3 regions of the Ferdinandcohnia sp. FSL W7-1320 genome follow, and region 3 is predicted to be linked to each of the others. Evidence: riboswitches for the same ligand, from Rfam matches in the RefSeq annotation. Region 3 holds a riboswitch; each other region holds the start of a gene.
The links. Region 3 has a riboswitch for S-adenosylmethionine ahead of NST91_RS11095 (Fur-regulated basic protein FbpA). Riboswitches for the same ligand answer to the same signal wherever they lie in the genome.
Positions count from the first base shown of each region.

Region 1: linked by a shared signal. The riboswitch ahead of mtnK (S-methyl-5-thioribose kinase) and the one ahead of NST91_RS11095 (Fur-regulated basic protein FbpA) in region 3 are both predicted to bind S-adenosylmethionine.
Region 2: linked by a shared signal. The riboswitch ahead of NST91_RS06390 (methionine ABC transporter ATP-binding protein) and the one ahead of NST91_RS11095 (Fur-regulated basic protein FbpA) in region 3 are both predicted to bind S-adenosylmethionine.

Region 1 covers NZ_JBBPAM010000001.1:3,656,475-3,660,743, forward strand. The annotation lists gene NST91_RS18045 (pyridoxal phosphate-dependent aminotransferase) at 1-596, opposite strand, end outside; gene NST91_RS18050 (carbon-nitrogen family hydrolase) at 693-1,484, shown strand; SAM riboswitch class I at 1,571-1,705, shown strand; gene mtnK (S-methyl-5-thioribose kinase) at 1,961-3,151, shown strand; gene mtnA (S-methyl-5-thioribose-1-phosphate isomerase) at 3,156-4,205, shown strand; gene NST91_RS18065 (methylated-DNA--[protein]-cysteine S-methyltransferase) at 4,263-4,269, opposite strand, start outside.
Region 2 covers NZ_JBBPAM010000001.1:1,270,655-1,274,923, reverse strand. The annotation lists gene NST91_RS06400 (MetQ/NlpA family ABC transporter substrate-binding protein) at 1-426, opposite strand, end outside; gene NST91_RS06395 (methionine ABC transporter permease) at 443-1,042, opposite strand; gene NST91_RS06390 (methionine ABC transporter ATP-binding protein) at 1,140-2,165, opposite strand; SAM riboswitch class I at 2,317-2,424, opposite strand; gene NST91_RS06385 (O-acetylhomoserine aminocarboxypropyltransferase/cysteine synthase family protein) at 2,530-3,852, opposite strand; SAM riboswitch class I at 3,923-4,023, opposite strand; gene NST91_RS06380 (MFS transporter) at 4,213-4,269, opposite strand, start outside.
Region 3 covers NZ_JBBPAM010000001.1:2,191,543-2,195,811, reverse strand. The annotation lists gene NST91_RS11105 (Rrf2 family transcriptional regulator) at 273-725, opposite strand; gene NST91_RS11100 (NAD(P)-dependent oxidoreductase) at 867-1,502, shown strand; SAM riboswitch class I at 1,914-2,017, shown strand; gene NST91_RS11095 (Fur-regulated basic protein FbpA) at 2,101-2,298, shown strand; gene NST91_RS11090 (SDR family oxidoreductase) at 2,394-3,152, opposite strand; gene NST91_RS11085 (TetR/AcrR family transcriptional regulator) at 3,341-3,946, shown strand; partial or broken gene NST91_RS11080 (pentapeptide repeat-containing protein) at 3,976-4,269, opposite strand, start outside.

The DNA.
Region 1 (4,269 bases), 1.5 Mb from region 3:
TCTTTCGAAAAAGAAATTGTATCTTCAAAAAATTCTTTCGTTGCAATAGCCCCTGTTGGGTTATTCGGGTAATTTAAGAACATTACCTTTGCTTTTTCAAGCTTTTCTGAATCAATTTCTGTGTAATCTGGTAGAAAGTAATTCTCTTCTTTCAGAGGCATATAGGCCATTTCAGCTCTTGCAAGCTCAACACCTGACCAATAGTCTGGATAACCAGGGTCAGGTACTAATGCAACATCCCCAGGATTTAATAGACATTGTGGAATCTCTACCAATCCAGCCTTTCCACCAAATAAAATCGCGATTTCTGTTTCAGGGTCAAGTTCAACACCATATTCACGTTGGTAAAATTCTGCCGCTGCCTTCTTTAAGAATGTATGGCCACGAAATGGAGAATACTTATGAAATTTAGGCTGATCGGCAGCCTTTTTAAGAGCTTCAACAATATGTTGAGGTGTTGGTTGGTCAGGATTCCCCTGACCTAAATTTATTACATCATGCCCTTGGGCAACTACATTGTTCACCTTAGCTACAAGAGAAGCAAAAAACTGTTTCGGTAATTTTTGCAGGGTTTCAGATTGTTGGAAATTTTTCATATCTACACCTTCTTCAAAATACTTGAAATACTAACCAAAAATAATATATTGTTAGAGTTAACTTGTAAAGTATTATTTTCACTGGGAGGATACCAAATGAATCTTAAAATTGCTTGTATACAGTATGATATTCAATTCGGTAAACCGCAAGAGAATTTTGCCCAAATTTCTAAAGAAATCGAAAAGACAATGAATCAGGACAAACCTGATATTATCATCCTTCCAGAGCTTTGGACGACTGGATATGATTTAACAAGATTAGATGAAATTGCAGATGAAAATGGCGATGAAACAAAAACGTTTATAAAAACCTTAGCAAAACAATACTCTGTAAATATTGTAGCAGGCTCTGTAGCCAAAAAGACGGAGCAAGGTGTGACAAATACGATGTTTGTCTTTAATCGAGACGGAGAATTGCTAAGTGAATACAGCAAACTACATTTATTCAAGCTAATGGATGAACATTTGTATTTAAAGGCCGGTGAAGCAAAAGGCGATTTCATAATTGAAAATGTACCAGCAGCTGGTGTGATTTGTTACGACATTCGCTTCCCAGAATGGATTCGTGCACATACAACAAGTGGCGCAGAAGTTTTATTCGTGGTAGCAGAATGGCCACTTCCTCGCCTTGAGCATTGGCGAACATTACTCCTTAGTCGAGCGATTGAAAATCAGTGCTATGTTGTTGCATGTAATTGTGTTGGAAGTAATCCTAATAATGAATTCGGAGGTCATTCGATGGTTATCGACCCTTGGGGAAACATTATTGCTGAAGCAGGTACTGAAAGCACAACTCTAGTTGGAGAAATCGACCTTAGCAAGGTAAAAGAGGTGAGAAAACAAATTCCTATCTTCCAGGATCGTCGTCCTAATTTTTATCATTCATAGAAATAAAAATATATTGACAATTATGTACATTCGTTGATATCATTCTCTTCAGTATCAACATATAATAGAATATCAATTAATTTGATCTCTTATCAAGAGTAGGCAGAGGGACTTGGCCCGATGAAGCCCAGCAACCGACCGTAAATCCATCGCAAGGTGAGGCGCTATTTTTTAGCGCTGGGGAAACCCACAAGGCACGGTGCTAATTCCAGCAGGAAGTGAATAACTTTATTCAGTCATGCTTAAAACCAGACTGAATAAAGTTATAGCCTCCGGCGGATGCAACAGATTTTCAAAGGTAAATTTTCGAGCAAGCTCGAAAAAATCTGTGCGCAAATTCGCTGAAGGCTCATTTGATCTTCTTGGCAGATAAGAGGTGCGAAGCCGTGTCTTCAAGCCTCTTTCAATGAAAGAGGCTTTTCCGTTTTTAGAAAAGCCTCCAAACTATTAAATAATACTTCTGGAGGAATATAAATATGTCAATTTCATATCAATCGATTTACGAACCATTAACAGAAAGCACTGCGGTGGCATTGGCCATTCGTTTAGGTTTGTTTGAAGAAGGAACATTTTTAAAATGCAGAGAAATTGGGGATGGAAATTTAAATCTAGTTTTCCATATCACCGAAGAAGAAGGAAATGGCATTATTATTAAGCAAGCTTTACCATATGCAAAGGTGGTTGGTGAAAGCTGGCCATTATCTTTAAAGCGAGCAACAATTGAAGCAAATGCATTATTAGCAGCAGCGGATTATGTGCCAACTCTTGTACCAAAGGTTTATTATTCTGATGAGATTCTAGCTATTACTGTGATGGAAGACCTCTCCCACTTGCAAATCTCAAGAGCAGGTCTCATTGAAGGTAAAAACTTCCCGCTTTTATCTGAGCATATTGGAACATTTTTAGCTAAAACATTATTTTACACTTCAGACTTTGGACTAGAGCCATCGAAGAAAAAAATATTGGTTCAAAAATTTATAAATCCTGACCTTTGTAAAATTACGGAGGATCTTGTTTTTACAGATCCATTTTTCGATATCGATACAAATAGTTTCGAAGAGGAATTACAGAATGATGTTGAACAAATTTGGGCTGACCAACCGCTGAAGCTTGAAATTGCAAAGTTAAAGCAGAAGTTCTTAACTCAAGCAGATGCTCTATTACATGGCGATTTACACACAGGAAGTATATTCGCTAGTGAAACTGAGACGAAAGTTATTGATCCTGAATTTGCCTATTTTGGCCCACTCGGTTTTGATATCGGGCAATTTATTGCAAATCTATTATTAAATGCAATTTCAAGAGATTCTGAGTACCGTGAGCCATTATACGAACATATCAAAAGAACATGGGAAGTGTTTTCCTGGACTTTCTCAGACCTTTGGAAAAATGAAGCGGTTGAACTTTATCGTGATACGGAAGGTTATTTGGAATATGTTCTTGAGCAAACTTTTGAAGATGCAATTGGTTTTGCTGGCTGTGAAGTGATACGTCGAACAATCGGCCTTGCACATGTTGCTGACTTAGATGGCATTGAAAGCATTGAACAAAAAATCGCAACTAAACAGCATGCACTACGTTTAGGAAAAGAATTAATAAAAGAACGCAAGTCAATCAAGGAACTTGGAACTCTACGAAACTATGTAGAAAAAACAGCTAAGGAGTGACAACATGACATACACAAAAAAAGTTCCTCAATCTGTTCAGTGGAATGAAACACATATCAAACTATTAGATCAAACAAAGCTTCCGTTGGAAACTGTATTTATCGACCTTTTTTCAATTGAGGATGTTTGGGACAGTATTACCACATTAAAAGTCCGTGGAGCTCCAGCAATAGGAATTACTGCTGCGTTTGGTTTAGCATTGTCTGCTCAAGGCTATGATGTAACATCCATACAAGAATTCAAGGAAAGACTCCAAAAAGATAAAGAATACTTAGGAAGCTCACGCCCTACCGCTGTAAATCTAATTTGGGCATTAAACCGTCTAGTTGCAAGTATCGAAGCTTCAAAGTCAGTGAATGAAGCAAAAACAACACTTGTCCATGAGGCGATTCGAATTCAAGCAGAAGATGAAGGGGTTTGCCGCCAAATTGGTGAATATGCACTTTCTCTATTCAAAGATGGATTCAAGGTGTTGACAATATGTAATGCGGGTTCAATCGCAACAGCACGTTATGGAACTGCACTAGCACCTTTCCATCTTGCTGCACAACAAGGAATTAATCTATCAGTCTATGCATCTGAGACAAGACCAGTATTACAAGGTGCTCGGTTAACAACTTGGGAGCTACTTCAGTCAGGAGTGGATGTAACACTCATTACGGACAATATGGCCGCCCATACAATTTTGGAAAAAGGCATTGATGCGATCATTGTAGGTGCTGATCGAATTACAGCAAATGGGGATACTGCCAATAAAATAGGAACCTTTAATTTGGCGTTATTAGCAAAAACATTCGGTATTCCATTTTATGTCGCGGCACCTCTTTCTACGTTTGACGTGACATTGGAAAGTGGAAAAGAAATTCCGATTGAGGAACGAAATCCAGAAGAAGTGACTCATTTGGGTGGTGTTCGCGTCGCTCCAAAAGAAGTAAAAGTATACAATCCTGCGTTTGATGTTACACCAAATGAACTGATTACAGCGATTATTACGGAAAAAGGAATTTTACAAGGCGAGCTAAGAACGGAAATCCAGCAGGTGTTTGAAAGATAATAGATTATAAGAAAATCCAGTGTGAAGGCACACTGGATTTTTTGATTTGAAAGATCTTTAAAAC
Region 2 (4,269 bases), 920 kb from region 3:
AATAATTTTTGCACCATCTGGTAGCTCCTTTAAACTTTTGTATTCTTTAGAATAAATCCCAATAGGCTCTTTATGAATTTCTCCAACACTTACAAAGTCAAAGTCAGGGTTGTCCTTTAGTTGCAGGTCTAAATAACCTGGTGTTTGGAAGTAGTTTGCATCAAGTTCTTTTTCATGCAATGCAACGTTCGGTAAAATATAGTCTGTAAAAACTTCTATTTCAAGGTCAATTCCTTTATCTTTTAATAAAGGTTTTGCTTGTTCAAGGACTTCTGCATGTGGAACAGCTGACGCACCTACAACAAGCTTTTTATTTCCTTCTGCTTCTTGAGTGTCTCCTCCATCACCAGCATCGTCATTTCCGCCACAAGCAACTAGGGCAAATGAAAGTAGTCCAAATAGTAGTACATAAAGTAATTTTTTCATTGTGTTTTTCCTCCTGTTATCTCTTGTCTGTATGTTTTGTAAAGAAATCACCCACAAATTGAATGATAAATACCAATATTAGTATTGCAACAGTAGCAATAAATGTAATGATCGGTTTATTGCTCTGGAAACCATATAAATATGCAAAATGTCCTAACCCACCTGCACCGATAACTCCAGCCATTGCGGTAAAGCTTACTAATGAGATCGCAGTAACGGTAATCCCAGAAATTAGGGCTGGTAAAGATTCAGGAATTAACACTTTAAAAATGATTGTCGAGTTAGTAGCTCCCATTGAATGAGAAGCCTCAATAACTCCTTTATCGATTTCACGCAAAGCAATTTCAACCATTCTGGCATAAAACGGTGCTGACCCTATAATCAAAGATGGTAACGCAGCATTTGGTCCTAGCATGGAACCCATCATAATTTTCGTGAAAGGTATCAATAGGACAATCAGGATGATGAATGGTATGGAACGAAAAATATTAACAAATGCAGATACAATCCGATTCACCACTGTATTTTCCCATGCATTTCCTTTATCTGTTAAAAAGAGAACTAAACCTAAAAATAAACCAATTATAAAAGTAGCAAGCACGGAGATTGAGGTCATGTATAAAGTCTCTAAAGTTGCTTCCCAAAGATTCCCCCAATTGAGTGCTTGATAATCATTAACTTGTTTTTCCCATTTAAGTAATTCTTGAAATTGTTCAAGCATTTTCAATCACCTCAGCTTCTACTCGTTGTTGTCGAATAAATTCGATGGCTGAAGTGACTTCATTAGCATCACCATCAAGATGTATAAATAATGTTCCATAAGATCCATTTTGGGTTTGTGAAATTTTCCCTTGTAAAATATTCACTTCCACCTTAAAATCTCGGATTAATCTTGTAATTAATGGCATTTCAGCATCTTCACCAACAAAGCTAAGCTGAACCATTTTTCCATTTGGATAACGATCTAATAAATTCTCAACCGTTTCTTTTGTTTCTTCAGGCTCTGTCACTTGCTGAACGAAGCGTTTTGTAATGTTGGCTTGAGGCTTTTTAAATACATCAAGCACTCTTCCCTGTTCAACAAACTTCCCATTTTCCATTACTGCAACTCGATGACAGATTTTACGAATCACATGCATTTCATGGGTAATTAATACGATTGTTAACCCTAAACGCTCATTAATATCAACTAGCAAGTCCAAAATAGAGTCAGTTGTTTGAGGGTCTAATGCAGATGTTGCTTCATCACATAGTAAAACCTTCGGATTATTGGCAAGTGCTCTTGCAATTCCAACCCTTTGCTTTTGACCACCACTTAGCTGTGATGGGTAAGCATCTTCTCTTCCTTCCAGTCCTACAAGCTTAATAAGCTCATTTACCCGTTCTTCTCTTTTAGTTCTTGGCACCTTTGCAATCTCCAGGGGAAAGGAGATATTTTCCCTAACTGTTCGCGACCATAGTAGGTTAAAGTGCTGAAAGATCATACTTATTTCTTTACGAGCATCACGTAATGCTTTTCCTTTAATGGACGTGATATTATGACCAGCAACAGAAATATTCCCTTCTGTTGGAGTTTCAAGCCCATTCAATAAACGGATGAGTGAACTTTTACCCGCGCCACTGTATCCAATGATTCCGAAAATTTCACCTTCATTTATCTGAAGGTCAATATTGTTAACTGCTGTTACAGAATTTGTATTTGTTTGATAAATCTTTTTAACATTTTTTAGTGTTATCACGTTGTCACACCTTCTATTCAGAGAAAACTATGTTTAGTGTATGCGATAATGTAAATAAATAAAGATAATAATTATTCAAATATGCCACGCATATAAAAATAAATGCCTTTCTGCAAAAACGAGCAGAAAGGCACAATTTTGTGATTCCTTCCTCTCATCTTCCAAAGCCCAAAGCTTTGTGTGAATTGGCACCTTTTCAACAGACGTTGACGGTTGCTGGGTTTCATCGGGCACATCCCTCCACCACTCTAAATAAGAGTTATCAGATTTATTTAATTTTTATTATCATACTAAAACAACACGAGAGTAATCTTATCATCTCTATATAAGGGTGTCAACGAAAATATTGTGAACAATTTTTCAGTTATGCAGTCGGCACTGATAAGGCTGAACTGGTTCCATTTGCAGCTTTAATGGCTTGCTCTAAATCTTCTAAAATATCTTCCACATTTTCAATACCAACAGATAAGCGGACTAAGTCCTCTGATACACCAGATGCCTTTAAGTCTTCTGGGCTCAATTGTTGGTGTGTAGTACTAGCAGGGTGAATAATTAAGCTTTTTGCATCTCCTACATTTGCAACATGTGACCAAAGCTCAACACTATTGATTAGCTTTTCGCCAGCTTCTCTTCCACCTTTAATACCGAATACAATTACCGCTCCTGCACCTTTTGGTAAATATTTATCAGCTAGTTGTTTATTTGGATGGTCCTCTTCACCTGGATACAACACCCATTCAACCCCAGGGTGATTTTTAAGATAAGAAACAACTTTTTTCGTATTCGCAATATGCTCCTTCATTCGAACATGCAATGTTTCTAAACCTAAATTGAATTGGAATGAATTATATGGACTAATAGCTGGACCTAAATCACGTAGTAGTTGAACTCTTGCTTTAATTATAAAGGCTACTGGTCCCAATGCTTCCGCAAAGACTAAATCATGATAACTAGGATCTGGAGTTGTAAATCCAGGGAACTTTGGTGAATTCCAATCGAATTTACCTCCGTCTACTATAATTCCACCCATGGTTGTTCCATTACCTAGTAACCATTTTGTAGCTGAATGGATAACAATGTCTGCTCCATGCTCAATTGGTCTACATAAATATGGTGTTGCAAAAGTATTGTCAACAATTAGTGGAATACCTGCTTCATGAGCAATGTTAGCAACTGCCTCAATATCTAGTATATCTAAGCTAGGGTTTCCGATTGTTTCAGCAAAGATTGCTTTTGTATTTGGTGTTATTGCTTGACGGAAATTTTCAGGATTTTTTGGATCTACTAAATGCGTTTTAATTCCATATTTAGGTAGAGTATTAGCAAATAGATTATACGTTCCACCGTATAAAGTAGAAGCAGATACAATCTCATCTCCTGCTCCCGCAATGTTAAGGATTGAAGTCGTAATGGCTGCCATTCCGCTAGCAACTGCTAATGCACCTACTCCACCTTCTAATTGAGCTACTCTTTCTTCAAAAACAGTAGTAGTTGGGTTGTGGATTCGAGTATAAATATAACCGTTTTCCTTTAATCCAAAGAGATTTGCTGCATGTTCAGTAGTATTAAATTTGAACGCATTTGATTGGTAGATAGGAACTGCTCTAGCACCGGTTACTGGATCTGCCTCAAGACCCCCATGTATTGCAATCGTTTCTGGTCTGAAATTTTTTTGTTTTTCACTCATATTAATCTCTCCCTCTTTGATTAAATAAAAAAACCTCTTCGATAAGAAGAGGTTGTATGTATGGTCTCTCTTCTTATCTTTCAGGCAAAAAAAGCCTGCTGGATTTAGCACCGTGTAAATACCGGTTGCCGGGTTTCATAGGGCCATTCCCTCCACCACTCTTGATAAGATAAACTATTAAGTTTTTACTTTTATGATTAATTTGATGTTAACCCTTTTTCATTCACAAGTCAATGAAAATATTTTGAAAAAACAAGATATTCCAAATTACTTGTATTTTTTGTGAAAATCGACAACACTAATTAAACATTCATGTTAATGCTACAAAATTCGTCCATTTTTCCCGGGAAATACGACATATTAAGATATTTTCGCGATTTGTTTTTCCTCTTTCTGAAAGGATTTCCCAGTAAAAAC
Region 3 (4,269 bases):
GCTATTAACTTAATAATGTTTATCAGTGGAAAAAGGTGTGATTTCCGCTTCTGGCACTCGCTTTCCGCTGGCGATCCGCAAGCCTCCTCGCTCATACCTCGCTGCGGGTTCTCGCAAGGATCACTATTCCGGCAGGAGTCTTGTGCCATCCGCTCCAATCATTTCAATTAACACCCAGTGTGTTATGAAATATTGCTTATCCTAAAAAATAAAAGAGGGTGTCAATCCAACATGGATTGACACCCTCTTTATGAACCTAAAATATTCATATCTCATTTGGGTCGCTGTACCTGTCCCTCTGTCCCAACTTCGTTGATGCCGTTTATAATGTCTTCTAGGGTTACGTTTGCTAAGATTTTCTCCATAGCGAATTGAGCTTGTACAAATAAGGGTTCAATGGCATTTTGAATATTTCTGCCGACGGGGCATTCCGGATTAGGATTGTCATGGACGCTAAACAGCTCTCCTTCTCTTACTACATCAACTGCCTTATAGACATCTAGCATTGTAATCTCTGTTGATTTTCTTGCGAGTTTTGCACCTGCAACTCCCGGGTGTACTTCAATTAAGTTTGCTTTTTTAAGCATTCCCATAATTTTTCTAATAACTACTGGATTTGTATTTACACTTGATGCTAAAAATCCTGATGAACATTCCCCCTCTTTCGATAACTTTATGAGGGAAAGTATATGAATTCCAACAGAAAATCTACTACTGATGGACATCGCTGTCACCTTTCTTTCATTCCTAATCGTACGTTTATTATACCTAAAAGTTGAATGTATTGACATTAACTATACATGTAACTATAATCATTACATGTAATCAATATAATTACAAGCTAAACCACATAGGAGGTAACTATAATGAAAATTGGAATTATTGGTGCAAATGGTAAAGCAGGAAGCCTAATTTTAAAAGAAGCAGTTAAAAGAGGACATGAAGTTAAAGCAATCGTTAGGGATGCATCTAAAATACAGAACAATCAAGTATCTGTTTTAGAAAAAAATATTTTTGAATTAATAAAAGCTGATGTTGAGGATCTCGATGTAGTAGTTAATGCTTTTGGTGCGCCACTTGGAGAAGAACAAGCCCACGTAGATGCCGGCCATGCATTAATTGAGGCTGTTAAAGGAACAGATACAAGAATCATAGTTGTTGGTGGTGCAGGAAGTCTTTATGTTGATGAGGCAAAAACCCTTCAACTCATCGACACACCAGAGTTTCCAGACTTTGTAAAACCAACAGCCAATGGTCAAGCACGAAATCTTCAAGAACTTAAAGAAACAGCAGATATCACTTGGACATTTATCAGTCCATCTGCAGTATTTGATTCAGAGGGAAAAAGAACTGGTACTTATCAAACTGGTAAAGACAATTTACTCGTTAACTCAAAAGGCGAAAGCTACATTAGCTACGCTGACTTTGCCATCGCAGTAATTGACGAAATCGAAAACCCCAAACACCTTAACCAAAGATTTACAGTCGTCGGCGAAGCTTAATGGGACACAGGGACAGGTTCCTTGTCCCAGAACAGGACAATGCGGTACCTCCTGTTAATTATCCCCACAGTCATACGGAAGTCTATTTCATCCTATGCCTTTTATTCTATTATTTTAAGAGGCAAACATATGAAAAACAAAGTATTTCCTGCAGAAATCGAAGTCATTTCTACAGAGGACCCTTTTGGTTTCATCTTAAAATCAAATTTGGAATTGAGAGACAGGTTGATTAACCCCTTGGGTTATGAATCTTGTCTCTTTTTTATGCCCCCTTTTCGCGTCCTTATTTTTTACGAAATCATTACATTTTGCAAAATTTCATAAATACAAGTAGACACATCGGAATAATATGGTTAAACTATAAATAACATCCATTACGTCTAGGGTGTTTCATTTGTACAAACTTATAAAAACTTATCAAGAGAGGTGGAGGGGCTGGCCCTGTGAAACCTCAGCAACAGATTCGTTGAATACTGTGCTAAATCCTGCAAGCTAACAAGCTTGAAAGATAAGTGAGGTTACCCTAATCATAAAAAAGCCTCTTCTTATCTTGTTATTGGGTCTTTTGAAAGCCAATTACGAAAGGAGAGAGATGATTATGGCTATATTAAAAGAAACTGTTGAGAAACGTAAAAATGAGATCATTCGGAAACTAATTGCGTGTAACATGTATAAAAAAGATGGAAAACATCTATTTGAATTATCCCTGCCCGAATTAGAACATGAGTACTTTAAAATTCAATCTAAAGGACATCCACATACTGGTTACGGATCAATACGTTGGAAAAACTTTTAAAAGTCTTTCCTTGAAGGAACAAAACTTGTTTCAAATTAGAATAAAATATGCCAAAAAGCTTGGATCACCATATGTGACCCAAGCTTTTTCATTTCCTAATATGCTGTCCAACCCGCATCCCCGGTGATGACTGTTCCGTTGACAAAACTTGCGTCATCTGATGCAAGGAATAGTGCAATACTTGCGATTTCTTCCGGTTTACCTGTACGTGGATTGATAGCCAATCCTGGCATAATACGGCCCATTCCAAAATCACTTCTGCCAGTCATCGAAGCACTGATATTAGTTTCAACACCGCCTGGTGCAATCGCGTTACAACGAATCCCACTTTGAGCATACATGAAACCGGTGTTTTTCGTGAATCCAACTACCGCATGTTTAGAGGCGGTATAAGCAGCACCAGCTCTTGCCCCTTGAAGTCCGCCTGCAGATGCTACGTTGATAATAACCCCAGCCTTTTTCTCTAAAAAGATTGGCAGTACTTTACGGGTTGCGCGCATTACACTCGTTGTATTTACCGCAAAAATTCTTTCCCATTTCTCGTCTTCAATTTCTCCAGCTGGTTCAAAGTTGTCCATAATTCCTGCATTATTTACTAAAATATCTACTGTTCCATACTTCGTTACAGCAGAATTAATTAAGTGTTGAATATCTTCTTCTTTTGCAACATTGGTCATAACAGCGATAGCTTCTCCGCCATTTATCTTGATTTCATCAACAGTTGCATTAGCAGCTTCAATATTAATATCTGAAACGACTACTTTTGCACCTTCATTTGCGTACAGAATTGCAATTGATTTTCCCATACCAGAAGCGGCACCTGTAACAACTGCTACTTTTTTCTCTAGCCTCATGTTCATTCCTCCAATTATGATAGAATGCATTTTAATAAACAGTTGTACGTTAATCAACAACTATCTATAGTATAATAAGAAGAATAATACGCTTACAATCAGCAAAACCATGATTAAGTGTTTACTAATAAACAAATATATATGAATTTGTCTAGTATTTTTGTTTTATCAAACATGGGAGGATGTTTATGTCTAGTAATAATGACTATCTTGACCGCCGAATTGTAAAGTCAAAGCGAGCAATGAAAGATGCATTACTATCCTTAATGAATGAAAAAGACTTAAAGAAGATTTCGATATCAGATATTGTACGGGTTGCGGACCTAAATCGTGGTACATTTTATAAGCATTTTCAATATAAAGAAGATATTCTACATGAGATTATGGATGAAGTCATCACTGACTTGATTGAATCTTATCGGGAACCCTATAAAGGTGTTGAAGTATTGGAAATTAAAAAACTATCTACGTCCGCGGTAAAAATATTTGACCATGTCTTTAAATACGCAAATTTTTATACACATATCGTCAGAACACACACTTTAACAGGCTTTCAAAATAAGTTTTGTACCGTCTTAAAGGATCTCGTCTTAACTGACTTGCATGACGTACTCACCAATCAAAAAATTGATAGGGAGATTCACGCCAATTACCAAGCATATGCAATATTAGGGATGGTCGTAGAATGGATTAATGGCGGGTTTAAATACAGTCCACAATTCATGGCAGAACAACTCCTCGAAATAGTCAAATACAATCGGGCTGATTCTGTTGTGAAACCAGTGAAAAAATAATATGGGACAGTTAACTGTCCCTAGCATTTTTATTTTATCCAATGATCTGGTCTAACTAAAAAATTCGGTATTTTTGTATGTACATTTCCTCTAGCTGAATTGATTTGAGACTGTGTTAGAAAAAGAGCATCATCTAGGTTTGCATGACTTAAGTCTGCATCACGAAGATCAGCACCAATAAAGTCAGCTTTTCTTAAATCAGCATGGCTCAGATTAGCTGCTATTAGTAGAGTTCCTCGGAAGTTAGCACCCTGCAAATCAGCCCCTTTTAGATTGGCACCTACGAAATCAAGACCCTTCAGTTTCTGTTTCTCTTTCCTTTT